2 regions of the Vibrio tasmaniensis genome follow, and region 1 is predicted to be linked to the other one. Evidence: predicted binding sites of a transcription regulator. Region 1 holds the regulator's gene; the other holds the start of a gene.

The links. Region 1 encodes CRP, which controls carbon source genes, mostly activating them, when cyclic AMP is high. Its sites were predicted from a motif close to TGTGANNNNNNTCACA; they were not measured.
Region 2: a site for CRP is predicted at 7,520-7,535, ahead of OCV44_RS16455 (glycogen/starch/alpha-glucan phosphorylase). Genes of this name have one in related genera too.

What each region holds. Positions count from the first base shown of each region.
Region 1 covers NZ_AP025510.1:303,034-313,643, forward strand. Annotated here, with positions in the region: gene OCV44_RS01340 (aspartate aminotransferase family protein) at 323-1,534, shown strand; gene astA (arginine N-succinyltransferase) at 1,642-2,661, shown strand; gene astD (succinylglutamate-semialdehyde dehydrogenase) at 2,701-4,158, shown strand; gene OCV44_RS01355 (DUF1338 domain-containing protein) at 4,415-5,206, shown strand; gene crp (cAMP-activated global transcriptional regulator CRP) at 5,384-6,016, opposite strand; gene OCV44_RS01365 (phosphoribulokinase) at 6,258-7,127, opposite strand; gene OCV44_RS01370 (YheU family protein) at 7,205-7,417, opposite strand; gene OCV44_RS01375 (hydrolase) at 7,514-8,521, opposite strand; gene OCV44_RS01380 (TIGR02444 family protein) at 8,793-9,263, opposite strand; gene OCV44_RS01385 (ABC transporter ATP-binding protein) at 9,260-10,610, opposite strand, start outside.
Region 2 covers NZ_AP025511.1:466,236-476,845, forward strand. Annotated here, with positions in the region: gene OCV44_RS16440 (energy-coupling factor transporter transmembrane component T family protein) at 1-44, shown strand, start outside; gene glgB (1,4-alpha-glucan branching protein GlgB) at 175-2,355, opposite strand; gene malQ (4-alpha-glucanotransferase) at 2,531-4,711, opposite strand; gene OCV44_RS16455 (glycogen/starch/alpha-glucan phosphorylase) at 4,887-7,340, opposite strand; gene malT (HTH-type transcriptional regulator MalT) at 7,907-10,610, shown strand, end outside.

The DNA of each region.
Region 1 (10,610 bases):
AAGTTTTTAGCCTATGCAAAATTATTCGCCTTATTTCGTCTCGACCTCAATATACCGCAATGCCAGTAAGGCTTTGCTGTTGCCTGTGATGCGTTTAGGTAAAAAAAGCTTCATAAAACAGATTAATTGATGCATAAATAGTCATGGATAGTGACGTTTAGCTGGTTGTTAGGGATGGCTAAAGAATAATCTACTATTGAAAACGTTAATTAAATGTAAATATAATGCTGCAGCGGGATTATGGCGAGAGAAAATATCTTTGTCTCACTTATGAACCAGTACGCTTATTTGCGAAGCTTGCGGTATCGAAAAGGAATGTACGATGACAGTGGAAAAAAAAGTAGAACGTAGTCTGTTTAATGAGGTGATGGTGCCTTGTTATAACCCAATGGAAATGATCCCGGTAAAAGGGGAAGGCGCACGCGTTTGGGACCAACAAGGCCGAGAGTATATCGACTTTGCTGGTGGTATCGCTGTGAGCTGTTTGGGTCACTGTCACCCAGCAATGGTTAACGCAGTTACTGAGCAAGCAAACAAGATTTGGCATTTAAGTAATGTAATGACCAATGAACCTGCATTGCGTCTAGCGAAGAAGCTAACAGACGTATGTTTTGCAGAGAAAGTATTCTTTGCTAACTCTGGTGCTGAAGCGAACGAAGCCGCATTGAAGCTAGCTCGTCGTTGGGCAGCAGATGTTCACGGTCCTGAGAAATCTGAAATCATTGCATTCAAACAAGGTTTCCACGGTCGTACTTTCTTTACCGTAACGGTCGGTGGTCAAGAAGCTTACTCTGATGGCTTCGGTCCTAAACCGGGCGATGTTACTCACCTGCCTTACAACGATATTGCAGCGCTAGAAGCACACATCTCAGATCGCACATGTGCAATCATGATGGAACCTCTGCAAGGCGAGGGCGGTATCATCTCTCCAACATCTGAGTTCGTGAACACGGTTCGTGAACTGTGTGACAAACACAATGCGCTGCTTATCTTCGATGAAGTGCAAACAGGTAATGGCCGTACTGGTAATTTCTATGCTTATCAAGGTCTAGGCGTAACACCAGACATCTTGAGCACAGCAAAATCTCTAGGTGGTGGTTTCCCTATCGGCGCAATGCTAACAACGTCTGAACTTGCGACACACCTAAAAGTGGGTACGCACGGTTCTACTTACGGTGGTAACCCACTGGCGTGTGCCGTTGCTGAAGCGGTTGTTGACGTAGTAAGCCAACCTGAAACGTTGGCTGGCGTGAAAGAACGCGAAGCACTATTCCGTGATGGTTTAGCTAAGATTAACGACAAATACCAAATATTCAGTGAAGTTCGTGGTAAAGGCCTATTGCTAGGCGCTGCGCTTAATGATGCATGGCAAGGTCGTGCTCGTGATGTATTAGTAGCAGCAGGCGAACAAGGCTTGATGGTACTGGTTGCGGGTGCAAACGTGGTTCGTTTCACACCATCACTGGTTATCACTACACAAGAAATTGAAGAAGGTTTATCAAAACTAGACAAAGCAATCGCTACGCTAGTTTAGCCTGAGCGGCGTCATAGGAATGATCGCCATTAGAGCGATCCCATGACGTACTGCTAAAGGCCCAAGATTCTCGTTTTGGGCCTGTTTTGCATCTGGAGGGAATATTGATGCTAGTTGTTCGCCCAATAAAATTATCTGATTACGATGCTTTGCATACCTGCGCGGTTGAATCTGGTCACGGATTCACATCTCTTCCGGTTAACGAAGAACTGTTAACCAACCGTATTACTCATTCTGAATACAGCTTTGCTAAACAAGATGTGAGTGAACCTGGTGATGAAGGCTACCTAATGGTTGGCTTCGACACTGAAACGGGAGAAGTCGCAGGCACGACGGGCATCGAAGCCTCAATTGGCTGGGATGTTCCGTTTTACTCTTACCACATCAGCAAAGTGGTTCACTCATCGCAAAAGCTTGGCGTTAATAACGTCGTTAAGCTGCTGACTTTCGGTAATAACTACACCGGATGCAGTGAGATCTGCACACTGTTCTTGCGTCCAGCTTTCCGTGGTGGATTGAATGGTCGTTTGATGTCTAAGTGTCGCTTCTTGATCATGGCAGAGCACCCAGAGCGTTTCTCAAAAACCATTTTTGCTGAGATGCGTGGCGTATCCGATGCAGAAGGTAATTCTCCTTTCTGGCAATGGCTGCAAGATCATTTCTTCTCGATTGATTTTACGCTCGCCGATTACCTAACGGGTATTGGTAAGAAAGGCTTCATTGCTGACTTAATGCCGAAGCTACCTATCTATGTGAACCTACTGAGCAAAGAAGCTCAGGCAGTAATTGGAGAGGTTCATGACAATACGCGCCCTGCACTTAAGTTGCTGGAGCGTGAAGGTTTCACCAATCGTGGTTATGTCGACATCTTTGATGGGGGCCCAACGGTTGAGTGTGACCTAAGAAATATCGAATCAGTGCGTCATGCAATTCGAGCTCAAGTGACAATTGCAGAGCATTCAAGCTCTAAAGACTTCCTAATTGGTAATACCTCGTTTGAGAACTTCCGCGCAGTAGCCGCGAAAGGCGCGTATGACCAAGCAAGCGACACAGTGATTTTATCATCTGAAGTAGCAAGCGCTCTTGAAGTAAAAGAAGGCGAATTCGTTCGCATGTTGGCTCAATAAGAGCGGCGATTATCTGTCGAAGATTTTAAGGATAGAAGTATGACTCAGTGGATAGCAGGACAGTGGGTGGCAGGTCAAGGCGACGCCATGACATCAGTAAGCCCATACAACAATGAAGTGGTGTGGCAAGGCGATAGTGCAACGCCCGCGCAGGTTGAATCTGCAGTGGCATCGGCTCGTGAAGCCTTCTTAGTTTGGAAAAAACTGAGCTTTGCAGAGCGTGAAGCGATCGTGTTGAATTTTGCTGAGAAGGTAAAAGAGAACAGCGAAGAAATTGCACAGATTATTGCAAAAGAGACGGGCAAACCGATTTGGGAAACTCGCACTGAAGCGGGTGCGATGGCGGGTAAGATCGCTATCTCAATCCGTGCTTACCACGAACGTACGGGTGAAGCTTCACGTGAAGCCGCAGGCAACCAAATCGTACTGCGTCATCGTCCATTAGGCGTAATGGCGGTATTTGGTCCTTACAACTTCCCAGGTCACCTACCTAACGGTCATATTGTTCCTGCACTGCTATCGGGAAATACCGTGGTCTTTAAGCCGTCAGAGCAGACGCCTTGGACGGGTGAATTTGCGATGAAACTATGGCAAGAAGCAGGCCTTCCTGCTGGCGTGATTAACCTAGTACAAGGCGCCAAAGAGACAGGTATCGCACTAGCCGATGCTAAAGGTCTTGATGGCGTGCTATTTACGGGTAGTGCTAATACTGGTCATATCCTTCACCGTCAATTCGCAGGTCAACCGGGCAAGATGCTGGCGCTAGAGATGGGTGGCAACAACCCTATGGTGATCAGTGATCAATTTGGTGATGCTGACGCGACGGTTTATACCATTATCCAATCGGCGTTCATCAGTGCAGGTCAACGTTGTACATGTGCACGTCGCCTGTATGTGCCTGTTGGTGAAAAGGGCGATATGCTGCTAGATAAACTGGTCGCAGCTACGCAAAAGATTCGTGTCGATCAGCCTTTCGCTGAACCAGCACCCTTCATGGGGCCACAAATCTCTGAAGCGGCAGCTAAGTTCATTCTGGACGCGCAAGCTAATTTGCAATCGCTAGGTGGTGTTAGCCTAGTTGAAGCAAAAGCGGGTGAAGCGGCGTTTGTTTCTCCGGGCATTATCGATGCAACGAATATTGCTGAACTGCCAGATGAAGAGTACTTCGGTCCATTGCTACAAGTGATTCGTTACCAATCGCTAGAGCAAGCGGTTGAGTTAGCTAACGACACTCGTTTTGGTTTGTCTGCTGGCTTAGTTTCAACAGATGATTCTGAATGGGAATACTTCGTTGACCATATCCGTGCGGGCATTGTTAACCGTAACCGCCAACTAACAGGCGCAAGTGGTGATGCACCATTCGGTGGCCCGGGTGCTTCAGGCAACCTACGCCCAAGTGCTTACTATGCGGCTGACTACTGTGCTTACCCAATGGCGTCAATGGAAGGTGGTGAAACTCAACTGCCAGCTACGTTTAGCCCAGGTATTGAGCTGTAGTTTTTGCTTTTAAGCTATAACTTGATGAATCACAAGCTTATGAGCTCTAGGTTCATGAATAACAGATTCATTGGTTAATTGTGTAATAAGGAAGTGGTGTTATCGCTTCCTTTTTCTATCACGTCCGACACCTAGATAGGGCGGAAGAAAATAATAAAAAAGTATGTCACAGGCTGATGGCTGCTGACTCTGTGTCCAGCCTCTCCCTCTCTAATCCAAATTACTAGCTTGCTAGAACCTCTGACAAGGAGTCACCATGACGCCCGATCTACTCTTTAAATCACTATGGGATGATTACATTCACAGGCTTTGCCCATCGGCTGAGAAAGTGCATCACTTGCTGAAAGAAGACGAAGCTCTGATTAATGATCACATTGCACTGCGTACTTTCAATGTTGCACCGCTAGGTATTGAAACATTGGCTAAACCTTTCCTTGAGTTAGGTTACAAGGCGTGTGGCGATTACTTATTTGAGAGCAAGAAGCTAGTGGCTAAGCATTACGAGCACCCAGACCCAAACCAACCGAAAGTGTTCATTAGTGAGTTGAAGGTCGAAGAGTGTTCAAGTGACTTGCAACAGATCGTGGCTAAGTTGGTTGAGCAAGTCGACGCAAGCAAGCTTCAAGGTCATGAGTTCTTGTTTGGTGGTCGCCTTTGGGACCTGAGCTTTGCGGATTTCCAAGTTCTAGCAAAAGAGAGTGAATACGCGTCTTGGCTAGCGGCTCATGGTTACGGTGCAAATCACTTTACGGTGAGTGTGAACCAGCTCAATGAGTTCGATGAAGTACAGACTGTGAATGACTATTTGAGAGATTCAGGTTTCACTATCAATGCATCTGGTGGTCAAGTTAAAGGCTCTCCAGAGGTCTTATTAGAGCAATCATCTACAATGGCAGACAAAGTCCCAGTTTCATTTGTTGAAGGCAATGAGATGATTCCTGGAGGCTTCTATGAGTTCGCTAAGCGTTATGCGATGGCCAACGGTGAGCTTTATACAGGTTTTGTGGCCGCATCGGCGGATAAGATCTTCGAAAGCACTAACGGTTAAAGGAAGATACGAGTACGGGCTTTGATCTAGAGATTCAGATAGGCTTCGCTTTGAGAGTATTTTCGCTTGGAAGCTGTAGGTGTTTCATTCGTATTTTCTTTGTAGATCTTTAGAAAACAAAAAAGCCACCAAATTCGCATTTGGTGGCTTTCAAATTTTTGGCTCAGTTAATCGAGATTAACGAGTGCCGTATACCACGATAGTCTTACCGTGTGCAGAAATTAGGTTCTGCTCTTCTAGCATCTTCAAGATACGACCAACTGTCTCACGAGAACAACCAACGATCTGGCCAATCTCTTGACGAGTGATCTTGATTTGCATGCCGTCAGGGTGAGTCATTGCATCTGGCTGTTTCGCTAGGTTTAGTAGCGTTTGAGCGATACGACCTGTTACGTCAAGGAACGCTAAGTCACCAACCTTTTGGCTAGTTACTTGTAGACGGTTTGCCATTTGCGCTGAAAGGCGCATTAGGATATCTGGGTTCACTTGGATAAGTTGACGGAATTTCTTGAAAGAAATCTCAGCTACTTCACAAGGAGATTTTGCACGAACCCATGCAGTACGCTCTTGGTCTTCTTCGAACAAGCCAAGCTCACCGATGAAGTCGCCTTGGTTTAGGTAAGAAAGAATCATTTCCTTACCTTCTTCGTCTTTGATAAGAACTGCCACAGAACCTTTAACGATGTAGTACAAGGTTTCTGCCTTTTCACCAGCATGAATCAAAGTACTTTTTGAAGGGTACTTATGAATATGACAGTGTGAAAGGAACCACTCTAATGTTGGATCGGTTTGGGGTTTACCTAGAACCATAATATCTTACTTCCTCTGCAGGGTATGCTTGCCGCTTTCCATATTTTAGCTAAGCCTGAATTGACCTAGCTAGGATAAGAGCACTCGTTGAGTGCTGCAAGCTATCTTGTGTTTCGTTTAAGAATAGTATCCTTTTTCAGGTACTATTTCTTGATTTTAATCGTGACCAAGCTACGATTTTTTACGCAAAATTGTGCACATGATCACGGTATGAAAAGTAATCAACCAGAATGTTGTTTTGTTAGCCTATTTTCCCGGTTTCTATAAGTTGTTGCAGGATAGGCCTTACAATGAGCTCCATAGCAAAACTCATCTTGCCGCCAGGTACTACAAGCGTGTTGTGGCGCGACATAAATGAGCCATCAATCATAGCCAGAAGATAAGGGAAATCGACGTTTTTGATGCCGCGTAAGCGTATAACAACGAAGCTTTCATCTAAACTTGGGATCCCTTTAGCATTGAGAGGGTTTGATGTGTCTACCGTTGGAACACGCTGAAAGTTGATGTGAGTACGCGAAAACTGAGGAGTAATGTAGTTAAGGTAATCATCCATCGAGCGAACAATTGAGTCCATTACTGCTTCGCGAGAATGACCACGATCGCGTGTGTCACGAACGAATTTTTGGATCCATTCTAGGTTTACGATAGGCACCATGCCGATAAGCAAATCGACGTGTTGAGAAACATTGATGTCCCCATCTACCACACCGCCGTGTAGGCCTTCGTAAAACATCACATCGGAATTTTCAGGGATCTCTTGCCATGGTGTGAAGGTGCCGGGCATTTGATTATAAGGCACGGCTTCATCAAAGGTGTGTAGGTAGCTGCGGACTTTGCCCGTACCTTCATTACCGTATTGACGGAAGAACTCTTCTAATGCACCAAAATCGTTAGCTTGTGGGCCAAAGTAGCTGATGTGCTTACCTTGCTCGCGCGCCTTACGGATCTCGACGTCCATCTCTGGGCGAGTGAAGCGATGGAAGCTGTCTCCTTCAACCCAAGCAGCCTTTACGTCCATCATATTGAACATTTTTCGGAAGGCTTCTGAGGTAGTGGTGGTGCCGGCTCCAGATGAACCCGTCACCGCAATAATTGGATGTTTAGCGGACATGACAACCCTTGTCTTTTGAGTAACTTACTTGTTAGCAATCGTTTACCACTATAACACGGCTCCTTTATGAGCGCAGCCTAGAAGCGTTTTGTGACTTGAATATCAACGGTTTCATGCAGCTCAGAAAACACGATACTCACTTCTCCTGAGGCTAATTGATGTTTCACTTGGTCAATTTTGTTTTGCAGTGAAACTTCTATGTCACCGTAGTCTGTACCTTCACGCAGCACGAATTCTTTAATGAGGTTTTCCAGTGTCTCTGGCGCAATGTCTTGCCATGGGATGATCATAAATACTTCTCTCTTTTATGTTCATGGATAGGTTTATTGATGTAGAAATGAATGAGCTTAGTAATATTTTCACTTCTATTTAATAAGGCTCGGTCATTATGCCGAATCTTGGATACTTTCATAGTAGGCGGGTAATGCTTCTTCTAACCAAAATCTAGGCTTGAGTGTGCTACCCGTAATGAACCCGACATGGCCGCCTTTCTGGAACAGTCGATAATCGATATTATCGGGCAGAACGAACTTTGGAATCACATCATCAGTCATGAAAGGATCGTCCTTGGCATGAATGATTTGTGTGGGAAGCTTAATCCGATTCAATTTAGGCAATGCTGAGCATTGCGCGTAATAGTCTTGTGCATTCTTGAACCCGTGCAGAGGCGCAGTGATTCGTTCATCAAACTCGTACAGCTTGTCGATCTTCCTGATGCTTTCCGCAGAGATGCCAATCTTCTCTTGCAGTAGCTTATGTTTCTTCAACGCATTCGATTTCAAAGAATTGAGCAGGTACTTTTTATAGAGCTTGGAAAAGCCCTGCTCAATGCGACTAGAACAACACGCTAAGTCAAAAGGTGCAGAAACTATCGTTGCCGCCGAAAGTAGAGGATCGTCCGCGTACTCAGCCAAATAGTTCGCCAGCATGTTTCCACCTAAAGATATGCCAACCGCAACCTTAGGATTGTTGGGAAACTGCGCGTGCAGATGCCTTAGGAAAAAGCGCGCATCTTCGACTTCACCTGAATGGTATGCACGAGCCAAGCGATTTGGTTTTCCGCTGCAACCTCTAAAGTGCATCATCACTGATAGCCAACCATCTTTAGCAAAGGCATTCATCAGCCCGTTGGCGTAAGGGCTCTCAAAGCTCCCTTCTAATCCGTGGAATAGAACGAATATCGGCTTGTTACTTAGTTTGTCAGAGCTTGGATTGTCATTAGTCGAGTTGTCACCATCAGGCGATTCACTCCATGCAAGGTCTAGGAAATCGCCGTCGGGAGTTTCTAAGGTTTGCCAGTGAGGGGCAAACAGCGCCTGCTTTCTAATAAACCGTGGCACTAAGGTTTGTAAGTGCGGATTAGAGAGACCGGCCGCTGCGGTAAATATTGTCATAAAACAGTCCATGCTTCTTTTATGGGCTTTGATAAAGTGTTGAGCTTGTAGTGAAAGGCCCACGTTTTTATTTGAGCTTGGTTGATTCTCGTCATAAGCGCAAGAGTTTCACTTATATGGGTTACAAAACAGGTTATGGGTAACTGGTTGAATATTATAGAGGTTAAGCTCTATATCTTGCTAATAATCCGAGTCACCATCGCGTGAGCACGAAGAGCGATAGTCCCAAGTAAGCTTGGAGCTTGATTGAATAAAAGGAAAAGGGAATGCGTTAGGGCTGTGGTGCTGGTTCAGAAAAAGCGGCGTAGAGATTTTCCGCCCCTAATAAACGACAGTACTGTAAAGCGAGCGGTGATTGTTGGTTCGCAGTAAGTTGAAGAGACTTAATGCAATCGACGAGGTCGGACTGTTGTTGCTTTTCAAGCTGCAGCTCAAATTGGAGTGCTTCACGGTAGAGAGAATCGACAACGTGTGCTTTGAGGTGTTTGCGCAGCTCCCGATAACTATGGAGCAAGGTTTCAGAGCGACTTAAGCATTGTTGAACCTTGTGCCACTCTTCCTCAGCAAAAGAGAGTTGCTGCTCATCAAGCCATTTGAGAAGCAGCAGTAGATTGACGTTGCCATGGAATTGGTTTTGCAAAGCTAAGCACGCATCCTTAACACCGCGCACACTGTAATACTGAAGGCTAAATTGCCATAGTCGTTCCAGTGTTAGTGATATTGGGGCGTGCTCTGGGCTCATAAGCTATCCATATCCAGTTCCATCTGCTCAAGCTCTTCTTGAGTGGACATCCAATCCATTTCAACTTCTTCTAGCTGTGACTTACTGCTCGCTTGTAGAGCGAGTACTTTATTCAGTTTAGCCTTATTTTCAGCTTCATACAGTGAAGTGTCGGATAATTCTTGCTCAGCTTCTTCGAGAGATAGCGTCAGCTTATCCATTTGCTTTTCAAATTGAGTTAGCTTTTTACGCAGTGGTGCCGTCAGTTTACGGAACTCGGCTTCTTTACGTTTTTGCTCTTTTTTCGCTGCTGCACTGTTGGCGCCGTCTTTTGCTGGTGCCAATGCTTGTGCTTCTTTGCGCTCAACTTTCTGTTGTTCGGTTAGCCACTTGTAGTAATCGCTTAGATCACCATCAAACGGTGCAACTTGACGGTCGTGTACAAGGTATAAATCATCAGTAGTGGCACGAAGTAGGTAACGGTCGTGCGATACGATAACCATCGCTCCTTCAAACGTCTGCAACGCAAACGTCAGCGCCTGACGCATGTCGAGATCCAAGTGGTTAGTTGGTTCATCGAGTAGCAACAGGTTTGGTTTTTGCCATACCAGTAGCGCTAATACCAAACGTGCTTTTTCACCACCAGAGAATGGTGCAACCTTGTCGAGGGCTTTTTCACCTTGGAAGCCAAAGCTACCTAAGTAGTCACGCAGTTGTTGCTCTGTGTGTTTAGGGGCAATCTGCATCATGTGTTGCAGCGGTGTTTCTTCTGGGTGCAGCGTCTCTAATTGGTGCTGAGCGAAGTAACCCATCTTAACGCCTTGCGAATAGCTCAGCTCTCCACCTTGCTGTTTCAGTTCGCCTGAAAGCAGTTTAATCAGCGTTGATTTACCTGCACCGTTTCGACCCAGTAGGCCGATACGACTGCCCGGTACTAGATTCAAGCGAATCTTTTCTAGAATCAGGTTGTCATCGTAGCCCGCTGATACTTCATCCATCATCATGATTGGGTTCGGCAGCGCGTCTGGTTCTCTAAACTCAAAGCTGAATGGGTTATCAAACTGAGCGGGCAGCACTTGTTCCATTTTCTCCAGCGCTTTAATACGGCTTTGCGCTTGGCGAGCCTTTGAGGCTTTATAACGGAAACGGTCAATGTAGCTCTGCATGTGAGACATCTGTTTCTGCTGCTTTTGGTACATCGCTTGTTGCAGAATTAGCTTTTGCGCTCGTTGGGTTTCGAACGATGAGTAGTTACCCGTATACTCATTGAGCTGTTGATTTTCAACGTGCACGATGCGGTTGACGATAGGATCTAAGAAGTCCCTATCGTGCGAGATAAGCACTAGCGTTCCTGGGTAGTTTTGTAAC
Region 2 (10,610 bases), on a different replicon from region 1:
TAAAACGTGTTTTAGAACCACAATTATTCTGGTATCCATTTTAGTTTTCATTGAAATCGACGCTTAAATTACGTGCTGATTAATGCTCTACTCAATGAAATTCAAGCCGTCTTAGAATGAAAAACGAAACAAAAAAAGGGAGCCTCAAGGCTCCCTTTTTCGTATTTGTGACTATTAGTCTAATTTATAAAACACCGTTGAAAGTGGTGGTAAACGCAGCTCAATCGACGTGTCTAAACCTTCACTCGCGACTGATTCAACCTCAGCAACCTGCTTCACTTCAAAACCGCTGCCTGCGTAATCAGCCGAGTCAGTATTCAGCAATAGCGAGTACTGGCCTTGGGCTGGAACACCTAAACGGAAACGCTCATGAGGAACAGGCGTAAAGTTAGAAACAACCAAGACTCGTTCACCCGACTCACTAATACGTTCATGAGCTAAGATACTTGCTTCAGCAGAATCTTGTAGACGCCATTCAAAACCTTTCGGGTCGAAATCAAGATCGTGCATTGCCGCCTCAGAGCGGTATAGATTGTTCAAATCTTTGGTTAAGCGTTGAACACCTTGGTGGCGTTCATATTCCAACAAGAACCACTGCAGTTGATCATCATGATTCCATTCAGCCGTTTGACCGAATTCAGCGCCCATGAAGTTCAGCTTTTTACCCGGTTGTGCATACATGTAACCCATGTAAGCGCGTAGGTTAGCCGTTTGCTGCCACTCATCACCCGGCATCTTGTTGTGGATAGAGCCTTTACCGTAAACCACCTCATCGTGAGATAGAGACAATACGTAATTTTCGCTGTGAGCATAAACCAACGGGAAGGTAATCGTATCGTGGTGATATTTACGGTTGATTGGATCTTCTTGAATGTAAGACAAGCTATCGTGCATCCAACCCATGTTCCACTTAAAACCGAAGCCTAAACCGCCCATAAAGGTTGGTGCTGAAACACCCGGGAAAGCCGTCGATTCTTCAGCAATTGTCATCGCATTCGGGAAGTGTTTGTACACTTCTTCGTTCATCCACTTAAGGGTCGCGATAGCGTCGTAGTTTTCATTACCACCGTCAACATTCGGAATCCATTGATCATGGCTACGCGAGTAATCGAGGTACAACATCGAAGCAACCGCATCAACACGAATACCGTCGATATGGAATTGTTCGAACCAGTACAGAGCGTTTGCTACCAAGAAACGACGAACATGCTCTTTGCCTAAGTCGTAAATGTACGAGTTCCAATCTTGGTGCCAACCACGACGTGGATCGGGATCGTGGAACAAAGGCGTTCCATCAAAGTTAGCTAAGCCGTGATCATCACTTGGAAAGTGGGCAGGAACCCAGTCCAGAACAACACCTAAACCGGCTTGGTGACATTGATCGACGAAGAATTTGAAATCATCTGGAGAGCCAAAACGACTTGTTGGCGCAAACAAGCCTATTGGCTGATAACCCCAAGAGCCGTAAAACGGGTGTTCTGAAACCGGCATCAACTCGACGTGTGTGTAACCCAGATCCGTTAGATATGGGATTAGCTCTGCCGCTAGCTCACGGTAGTTTAGGAATTCACCTTCAGCATTGCGCTTCCAAGAGCCGGCATGCAATTCATAGAATGAAAGGGCTTCTTTGCGCTTTTGCGTGACCGGGCGATTCTGCCATTGAGAATCTTGCCACTGGTAGCGAGCGTGATCGTAGGTAACAGATGAAAATGATGGGTACTGCTCAGAATAGAAACCCCATGGGTCAGCTTTATGTGGCAAGCCTTCGCCATCAGGTCCTTTTAATTCAAATTTGTATTGTGCGCCTTCTTCCAGATCGGGAATGAATAAGCCCCACATACCGTAATCTAAGCGTTGCATTGGGTGGCGACGACCATCCCAAGCGTTGAAGTTACCCACCAAGCTAGCCGCTGTTGCATGCGGTGCGTACACCAAGAAACGCGTGCCTGAAATCGTCTGCCCATCACGCTCTAGCGTAATAAACTGAGCCCCCATGTGATGATACATATCTTTAGGTGTATGAAGATCCTCATAACTCGCGTACAGATCATGGTACTGGTATGGATCATCGATGATCTGCTCTACTCCATTCCAATCAACCGCAAGCTTGTAGTGAGTAAAACGTAAGTCTCTTTCTTGCTTAAGAATGAAACCACTTTCACCCTCTCGCGCTAACTTAATACGAGGTTCCTTTCCAACAATCAACTCGACTTTATCTGCTCCAGGAATCCACACTCGTAATGAACCTTGTTCAGACGGTAAGTATGGCCCTAAAAACGCAAATGGGTCTGTGAAGCAAGCCTGTGATAGTTGGGTATATATTTGTTTTTGCTTTGAAATCGAACTTAGTTCCAAAACGCTTCTCCCTAACCAAACATCCAAAAAACATAATACAAAAATGCCCGCTATTAGTGCGGGCAATATAACGACGATTTATTCTACCAGATGAGCATTCAGTATTGAGTGACCGAGGTTGTAGTTTCGTACGGCGTAAGCAAAAAACCACCTATTTCCAAGTCACTCGATTCCATTACTTAGCTGCTTTTTCTCGAACATCAGTAAGCTTAGAGGCGATACGATTCACGCCTTCATGAGCGAAGATTTCGTCCAAGTTCATTGATAGTTTACGACGCCAGTTAGGGTACTCATCGACCGTACCAGGGATGTTAACGGGCTTATCCATTTCTAGCCAATCTTCCAACTGAACACTCAGAAGTGTTGAGCCACCAGCCGCAACGTGCAGTTGAAGAGCTTCAGCAAGATAAGAGTCCATCGGTACTTGACTTGCATCACGCCCAACACCTTCAGGTAGGAAGCCGTGCCATGCCACTGAGTCTAAGATACCTTGCTTGCACTCCAAGCGGCTATCGAACAAAGTTTCTAGCTGTTGTGCGTCTGGGTATAAACCAATCTCTTGACCCATTTTCAAGTCATCACAGTGCCAGAAGCCGCGAAGCGTTGGCATATCGTGAGTACACAGTGCCGCCATCGATTGTGACGCGTAGTGCTTCGGAGAAATAAAACCACCGTCATCTTCTGATGTTTCGAAGAAGAATACTTTGTAAGAATGCACGCCCGCATCAGCAAGGATGTCTACGATTTCATCTGGTACCGTCCCTAAGTCTTCACCGATAACGCTGCATTGGTAACGGTGAGATTCAAGCGCCAGAATAGACAGCATGTCTTGCACTGGGTAGTAGATGTACGCACCCTTCGTTGCGTTCTCACCCTTTGGAATCCACCACAAACGCAGCAGACCTAAAACATGGTCAATACGCAATGCGCCACAATGCTTCATGTTGGCACGAAGTAGTTTGATGTAAGCGTCGTAGCTTGTTTCTTGAAGCACTTCTGGGTTTAGTGGAGGTAGACCCCAATTCTGACCCAGAGGACCAAGAATATCCGGTGGAGCACCAATGCTCGCATCCATCACTAGGTTGCCTTCATCAGCCCATGTCTCGCTGCCAGAATCTGCAACGCCTACCGCTAAATCACGGTACAGGCCAACCGCCATGCCCTTCTCTTCAGCAAGAGACTGAGCATCGTTGATTTGGCAATCGGCTAACCATTGTAAGTACATGTATAGATGTACTTGATCTAGGTTATCTTTGATGTATTTCTGTGTTGCTGGGCTGTCAAATGTACGGAATTTCTCTGGGAATACAGGCCAACCCCACATACCTGAATCTTTAGCATGCAGTTCACCGTGCAGCGCATCAAACGCGGCTTGATGCATCAGGCTTTCACCGCCCTCTTCAACAAACGCTAAGAACGCTTGTGCACGATCGCTGTTCTTGTCTAGATGACGAGTTTTAAATTCTGCGAATAACAGAGGCAAGATGCTCATCTTAAGCTCAGACACTTCGGTGTAATTCACCCAGTGTGCTTCACGAGCTTTCTGTAGACGCTGCTGGAACTCGGCGCTGCCTACCGTTTGTTGCGCTTCCGCGCTTAATGCGAACTCAGGTACTGAACTCACATCTATGTATAAGACGTTCAACCAACGACGTGAAGACGGGCTGTATGGGCTCGCACCTTCTGGGTTCGCAGGGAACAGTGAATGAATTGGGTTTAGACCAACAAAATCACCACCGCGAGACGCGATATCCGAAACAAGCTGTTTTAGGTCACCGAAATCACCAATACCCCAGTTGTGCTGAGTTCTTAGTGTGTACAGTTGAACACTTGGTCCCCAAAGCTTTTTGCCTTGCTCAATAGGTGACTGCTTGAAACACGCTTTAGGCGTAATGATCAATGTCATCTCGTAAGGCTTCTTACGGCGCTTACGACTCACAATGAGCTTGTGATAACCCCATGCCAAATCACTTGGCAATGCAAACACTAAAGGGCCACCCTCGGCACGCTCGTCACGAACGACTTGAGATTGAAGATAGCCTTCAAGTACCTCTCCTTGCTCGGTTTCTAAACGCCAGCTGAACTCACTTTCACGAGCACTCACACCCAAATTAAGTGTCACTTCTACTGGTTCACCGTCACGCAAGACAAGAACCGGGTCTAGTACATCTTTTCTGTGCTTTCTTTCTGCAGATTTAAGCAGTGCATCATCGCTGCTTGTGTCGTAGCCCAATGAAGCCAATAGAGACGTAATTGTCTCTTCTGATACTTGTGCTTCATCGCCCCACGCACTAACGTAACTATCGGCAATATTTGCCATTTCTGCGACTTGTTTTAATACGGTCTGTTCTTTCATCGCTCTCTCCGAAAACGTTCTGACGCTTTCAATTTTGTAGGGTTGTTATCTAATTTGTTACTAATCAATTAGCTTGTGACAATCAGTTTGTAAGCATTGCTATCTAAATAAGCCGTCTATTTGCTCACAAGCTAATTGAGCCAAGGCAGAAACTGCCTTGGCTACTTTGCAACTATTAGCGGTTAACGGCTTCAAGTTTCCAAATGTTGTTCACGTAGTCGCGAATTGAGCGATCTGATGTGAACTTACCAACCAATGCCGTGTTAAGAATCGCTTTCTTAGCCCAACCAGCTTGGTCTTTGTATTGTGTGCCCATGTCTTCATGTGCTTTCACGTAAGAAGCGAAGTCAGCAAGACATAGGTAAGGGTCACCACCGTCTAATAGGCTATCAAACGTTGCACGTAGAAGACCTGGTTGACCTGGAGTAAACTCATCGCCAGTCAGTAGATCTAGAGATGCTTTCAATAGTGGGTCTGCATTGTAGTAGTCGTATGGGTTGTAACCCTGAGCTTTCAATGCGACAACACCGTCAACTTCTAGGCCGAAGATGTAGATGTTTTCATCACCAACTTCTTCACGAATCTCAACGTTTGCACCATCCATCGTACCGATAGTTAGAGCGCCGTTTAGAGCCATCTTCATGTTGCCCGTACCTGAAGCTTCTTTACCAGCTAATGAGATTTGCTGAGAAACGTCTGCTGCAGGGATGATGATTTCAGCCATGCTTACACGGTAGTCAGGGATGAATACCACTTTAAGCTTGTTACCGATGCGAGGATCGTTGTTGATCTTCTCTGCAATCTTGTTAACCGCGAAGATGATTTCTTTTGCTAGGTGGTAACCCGGTGCTGCTTTCGCTGCGAAGAAACATACGCGTGGCTCACACTCGAAACCAGGTTCGTTAAGAATACGGTGGTACAAAGACAGAATGTGTAGCAAATCTAGGTGCTGACGCTTGTATTCGTGTAGACGCTTAATTTGAACGTCGAAGATAGCGTTAGTATCTAGCTCGATACCCATGTTCTCTTGAACCCAATCCGCAAGACGCTGTTTGTTTTCTTTCTTAACAGCCATAAATTCTTTTTGGAATTTCGCGTCTGTTGCAAACTTAGCGATGCCTTCTAGCTGCTCAAGTTTTGCTGGCCACTCAGAGCCAATCTTACCTGTGATTAGATTAGATAGACCTGGGTTACAGAACTTCAACCAACGACGTGGCGTGATGCCGTTCGTTACGTTAGTCAGTTTACCTGGGAAGATTTCGTTGAACTCTGGGAACAAGTCTTTCTTAACAAGTTGAGAGTGAAGTGCAGCTACACCATTTACTTTGTAAGAACCAATCACACATAGGTTTGCCATGCGAACCATGCGGTGGAAACCTTCTTGGATGATAGAAAGCTTCGCTTGTTTCTCACCGTCACCAGGCCACATCTTGCGAACTTCTTGCATGAAGCGGTGGTTGATTTCAAAGATGATTTCCATGTGACGTGGAAGAAGACGGTTGATCAGAGATTCAGACCAAGTCTCTAGCGCTTCAGGAAGTAGTGTGTGGTTCGTGTATGCGAACGTATGAGCACTGATTTCCCAAGCTTGGTCCCAAGTTAAACCTTTCTCATCAATCAGGATGCGCATTAGCTCAGGAATCGCAATCGTTGGGTGCGTATCGTTCAGCTGAATCGTTTCTTGCTTAGGCAGATCTTCTAGAGAGAAACCTGCTGCTTCGTGGCGGCGTAGAATATCGCGAACTGACGCTGCTGAGTGGAAGTACTGCTGCATTAGACGCAGTGTCTTACCTTTCTCATGGTTGTCGTTCGGGTAAAGAACTTTCGTGATGTTACCTGCATCGATTAGCGAGTGTTGCGCTTCGAAGTAATCACCGTTGTTAAAGCTTGCTAGTGAGAATGGTGCAATTGCCTGACATTCCCAAAGACGCAATGGGTAAACCGTGTTTGACTCGTAACCTACGATAGGTAGATCCCAAGGCATTGCTTTTACTTCCATACCTGGAACCCAAGTACGAACTTCTTTACCGTCGATGAATTCAACTTCTACATGACCGTAAAAACCAATGTGTTGTGCTAGTTCTGGACGAGCGACTTCCCATGGGTAACCTTCAACACCACGCCATGCGTCTGGTGCTTCTTGTTGACGACCATCTTGGAAAGACTGTTTGAATAGGCCGTATTCATAGTGAAGACCGTAGCCTACTGTTGGGTACTCTTGTGCAGCACAAGAATCCATAAAACAAGCAGCAAGACGACCAAGACCACCATTACCTAGCGATGGGTCGCGTTCTTCTTCTAGAAGGTCAGTTAGGTTTTGGCCTAGCTCTTCCATTGCATGAGTAATCTGTTCGTACAGACCCATGCTGATCAGGTTGTTACCTGTTAGACGACCAATCAAAAACTCTAATGAAAGGTAGTTAACGCTCTTCGCGTTTTTGATTTTTTCATCATTTTCAGTTTCTAGCAGATCAAATGTTGTCAATTCTGCTAGCGCACGCCCCATTGCTAGGTACCATGCGCGGCTATCTGCTGTTTCAATCGTTGTTGCGTAAGTTGCAGATAAATGCTTTTTAACGCTTTCTTGGAACGACACTTTATCGAAAGTTTTTTGCTGAGTTGGTTTCATTTCAGAAATCTCGCTTTTAATAGTTCTAATTCATCTGTGACATATCGTGCATGGTCACCATTAACTAAACATCCTCCCGTTAATACGACTAACTAGGAGTAGATGAGAGGGCGTAGGGGGCGTACCGATGTAAGGTTAGTGATCTGACTCTCATGTTCTAACTTCGAACAAAAAGTTGGAGTGACTGGGATCACAAGCTCCCGTTCGATAACTTAACGTTAATTGATGTGAGTTTTATTTAACCGGAATAAACTGATTAGCAAATCTGAGTTTGAGATCACGAAATTATTTCCCATATCTCATCTTTTGCATAAATCTCAGTGTAAGACTGAACAAAGTCACATTCACAAACCACCACGCAACGTGAGCAAAGTCTCAAATTAAGGGCGTAGAAAGCCAAAAACATGCAAGACCGCAAGGTTTCTGAGGAGAATCATAGTCGGTGCCATTTTTCTTCACGTAACATAAGCACAGACTTACGTAATTAGGCAGATGTGATTGGGCAACTCTTTTACGGTTTTAGAATCCCCAGAACATACGCCACGGAATAGGTGAAAAACTTCGACATGTGGATCCCTTCGAAACTGACTCGTCCCGGCCGCTTACATAATGCAATCCTACGACCTAGGGTTCTCGATCTGCTCCAGAACGCAGATTGCTATAAGCTTGTATTGTTCCGTTCTCCTGCGGGCTATGGCAAGACCACCATGGCTGCACAGTGGCTGTTAGATAAGCCGAATGTGGGTTGGTACAGCATCGATGATAGTGACAACGATGCCTTCCGTTTTATCAACTACCTACTCCAATCACTCAATAAAGCGACTCAAAATTCCTGTCCCAATGCCCAAAAACTGGCAGAGAAACGACAGTTTTCATCGCTGCATTCTTTATTGAGCGAAGTATTCGCCGAGATGTCGGACTATCATCATGAGTGTTTTCTTGTTTTAGACGACTACCATTTAGTCAACAATGATGACATTCAAGAAGCAATGCGCTTTTTCCTCAAACACATGCCCGACAATCTCACGCTAGTTGTAACCAGTCGTGGTACACCACCCCTTGGTACGGCAAACCTTCGCGTTCGAGACTTAATGATCGAATTAGGTAATGACTCGCTGGCTTTTGATACCGAAGAGACGACGCGCTTTTTTAATCAGCGTGTTGCCGATGGTATTGATGACACAACGGCAGACAGTATTTGTACCTATGTAGAGGGTTGGCCTTCTGCCCTTCAACTTATTGCGCTGCAAGCCCAACATCAAAAACGCACGCTGGCGCAGTCTGCAGAGTCCTTCTCCCACTTTAATCAAGCCCATCTGTGGGACTACTTGGTTGAAGAGGTTTTCGACCTGTTAGACAAAGAAACTCGACAGTTCTTGATGCAGTGTTCAGTGCTTGACCACTTCAACGACGAACTGGTTTGTGCGCTAACACAACGTGAAGACGCACTGGGTATGATCGAATCATTAAATCGATTCGGTTTATTCATCTACCCGCTTGAAGGCGAAAAGAACTGGTATCGTTTCCATAACCTCTTTGGTGAATTTTTGGCACATGAGCGTCAAGCTCGAATCCCTCAACAAGAAGCAGAGTTGCACCGAAGTGCCGCGAAGGCGTGGATTAAACAAGACACACCACACCAAGCACTACGCCATGCACAGCGCGCTGAAGACCCAGAACTGATCATTCAAATACTGACAGATCACGGTTGGCCGATGTTTAACCAAGGAGAACTTTCCTCGTTAGAGATGGCGATCAAGCAACTGACTACGGATCAACTTTACAGCGACCCTAAACTGTCCATGTTACGAGCTTGGCTAGCACAAAGTCAGCACCGCTACGAACAAGTAGGGACATTATTGGAAGAGGCTGAAACACAATATCAAGCTCGAAATATTGAACTCGATACTCAACAACAAGGTCAATACAACGCCCTACGCGCGCAAGTCGCGATTAACAGTAATGAACCTGAAAAGGCCTTGGAATTGGCAGAGCTTTCGCTAAGTCAGCTGAACACCACCGTCTATCGTAGCCGAATTGTCGCCACGTCTGTTGTTGGTGAAGTCAATCACGTAATGGGCAACTTGAGCCGTGCACTGCCGATGATGCAGCAAACAGAAAAACTTGCACGCCAGTACCAAGTTTACCACCAAGCGCTTTGGGCAATTCTACAACAGAGCGAGATCTTAATTGCACAGGGTTACGTTCAAGCAGCATTCGAGCTGCAAGACAGTGCGTTCAAATTGATCGAAGAACACCAGCTAAAATACGTGCCTCTGCATGAATTCTTACTGCGTGTTAGAGCTCAAATATTCTGGTGTTGGAACCGATTAGATGAAGCGGAAGAGTGCTGTTACAAAGGCTTAGATATCCTTGGTCACCATTCGCCAAGTAAGCACCTTCACAGCTATTCAATGCTGGCTCGTATTTCACTGAGTCGCGGTGAAATTGATAAAGCATCTAAGTTTATCGACCAAATTCAGCACCTATTGCGTCAATCGACTTACCACGTGGACTGGACGGCGAACGCTTCCCTTTCTTTGATTCTTTTTTGGCAAGTAAAAGGCAATAAAGAGGCGATACGCGATTGGTTAAATGTGGCTGTTCGACCTGAATCGGCAAGCAACCACTTCTGCCAACTGCAATGGAGAAACATCGTTCGCGCTCACATCATTCTTGATCAGTATGAAGAAGCGGAAGAAGCGCTGACTTTCCTTAAGAGTGAAGCTCAGCGTTCACATCTGATTACAGACACCAACCGAAACTTGATCGTTGAAGCCGTATTACGTACACAAATTAACGATGAAGACAGCGCACGCGTGCTACTTGAAGAAGCGCTTCATATGACTAACCAAACCGGTATGGTCGGCAACTTCTTAGTAGACGGCGGGACTATCGGACATATCTTGGATAAGTTGAGCAACAAGCCTGGCTTAGGTGACTTAGAACGCCATCGCGCTCAACAGATCATGAAAGATATCTCGACCACCCAACGCAGCCGCTCGGTTCACTTTGATGAAGACTTTGTTGAAAACTTAGTCAATCACCCAAACATTCCTGAACTTGTGCGCACGAGTCCACTCACCCAGCGTGAATGGCAAGTACTTGGTTTGATCTATTCAGGGTTCAGTAACGAGCAGATCGCTCAAGAACTCGATGTAGCAGGTACCACCATCAAGACTCACATCCGTAACCTTTACCAAAAGCTAAACATTGCTAACCGTAAAGAAGCGATCAGCACAGCGGAGAATTTACTGCAGTTGATGGGGT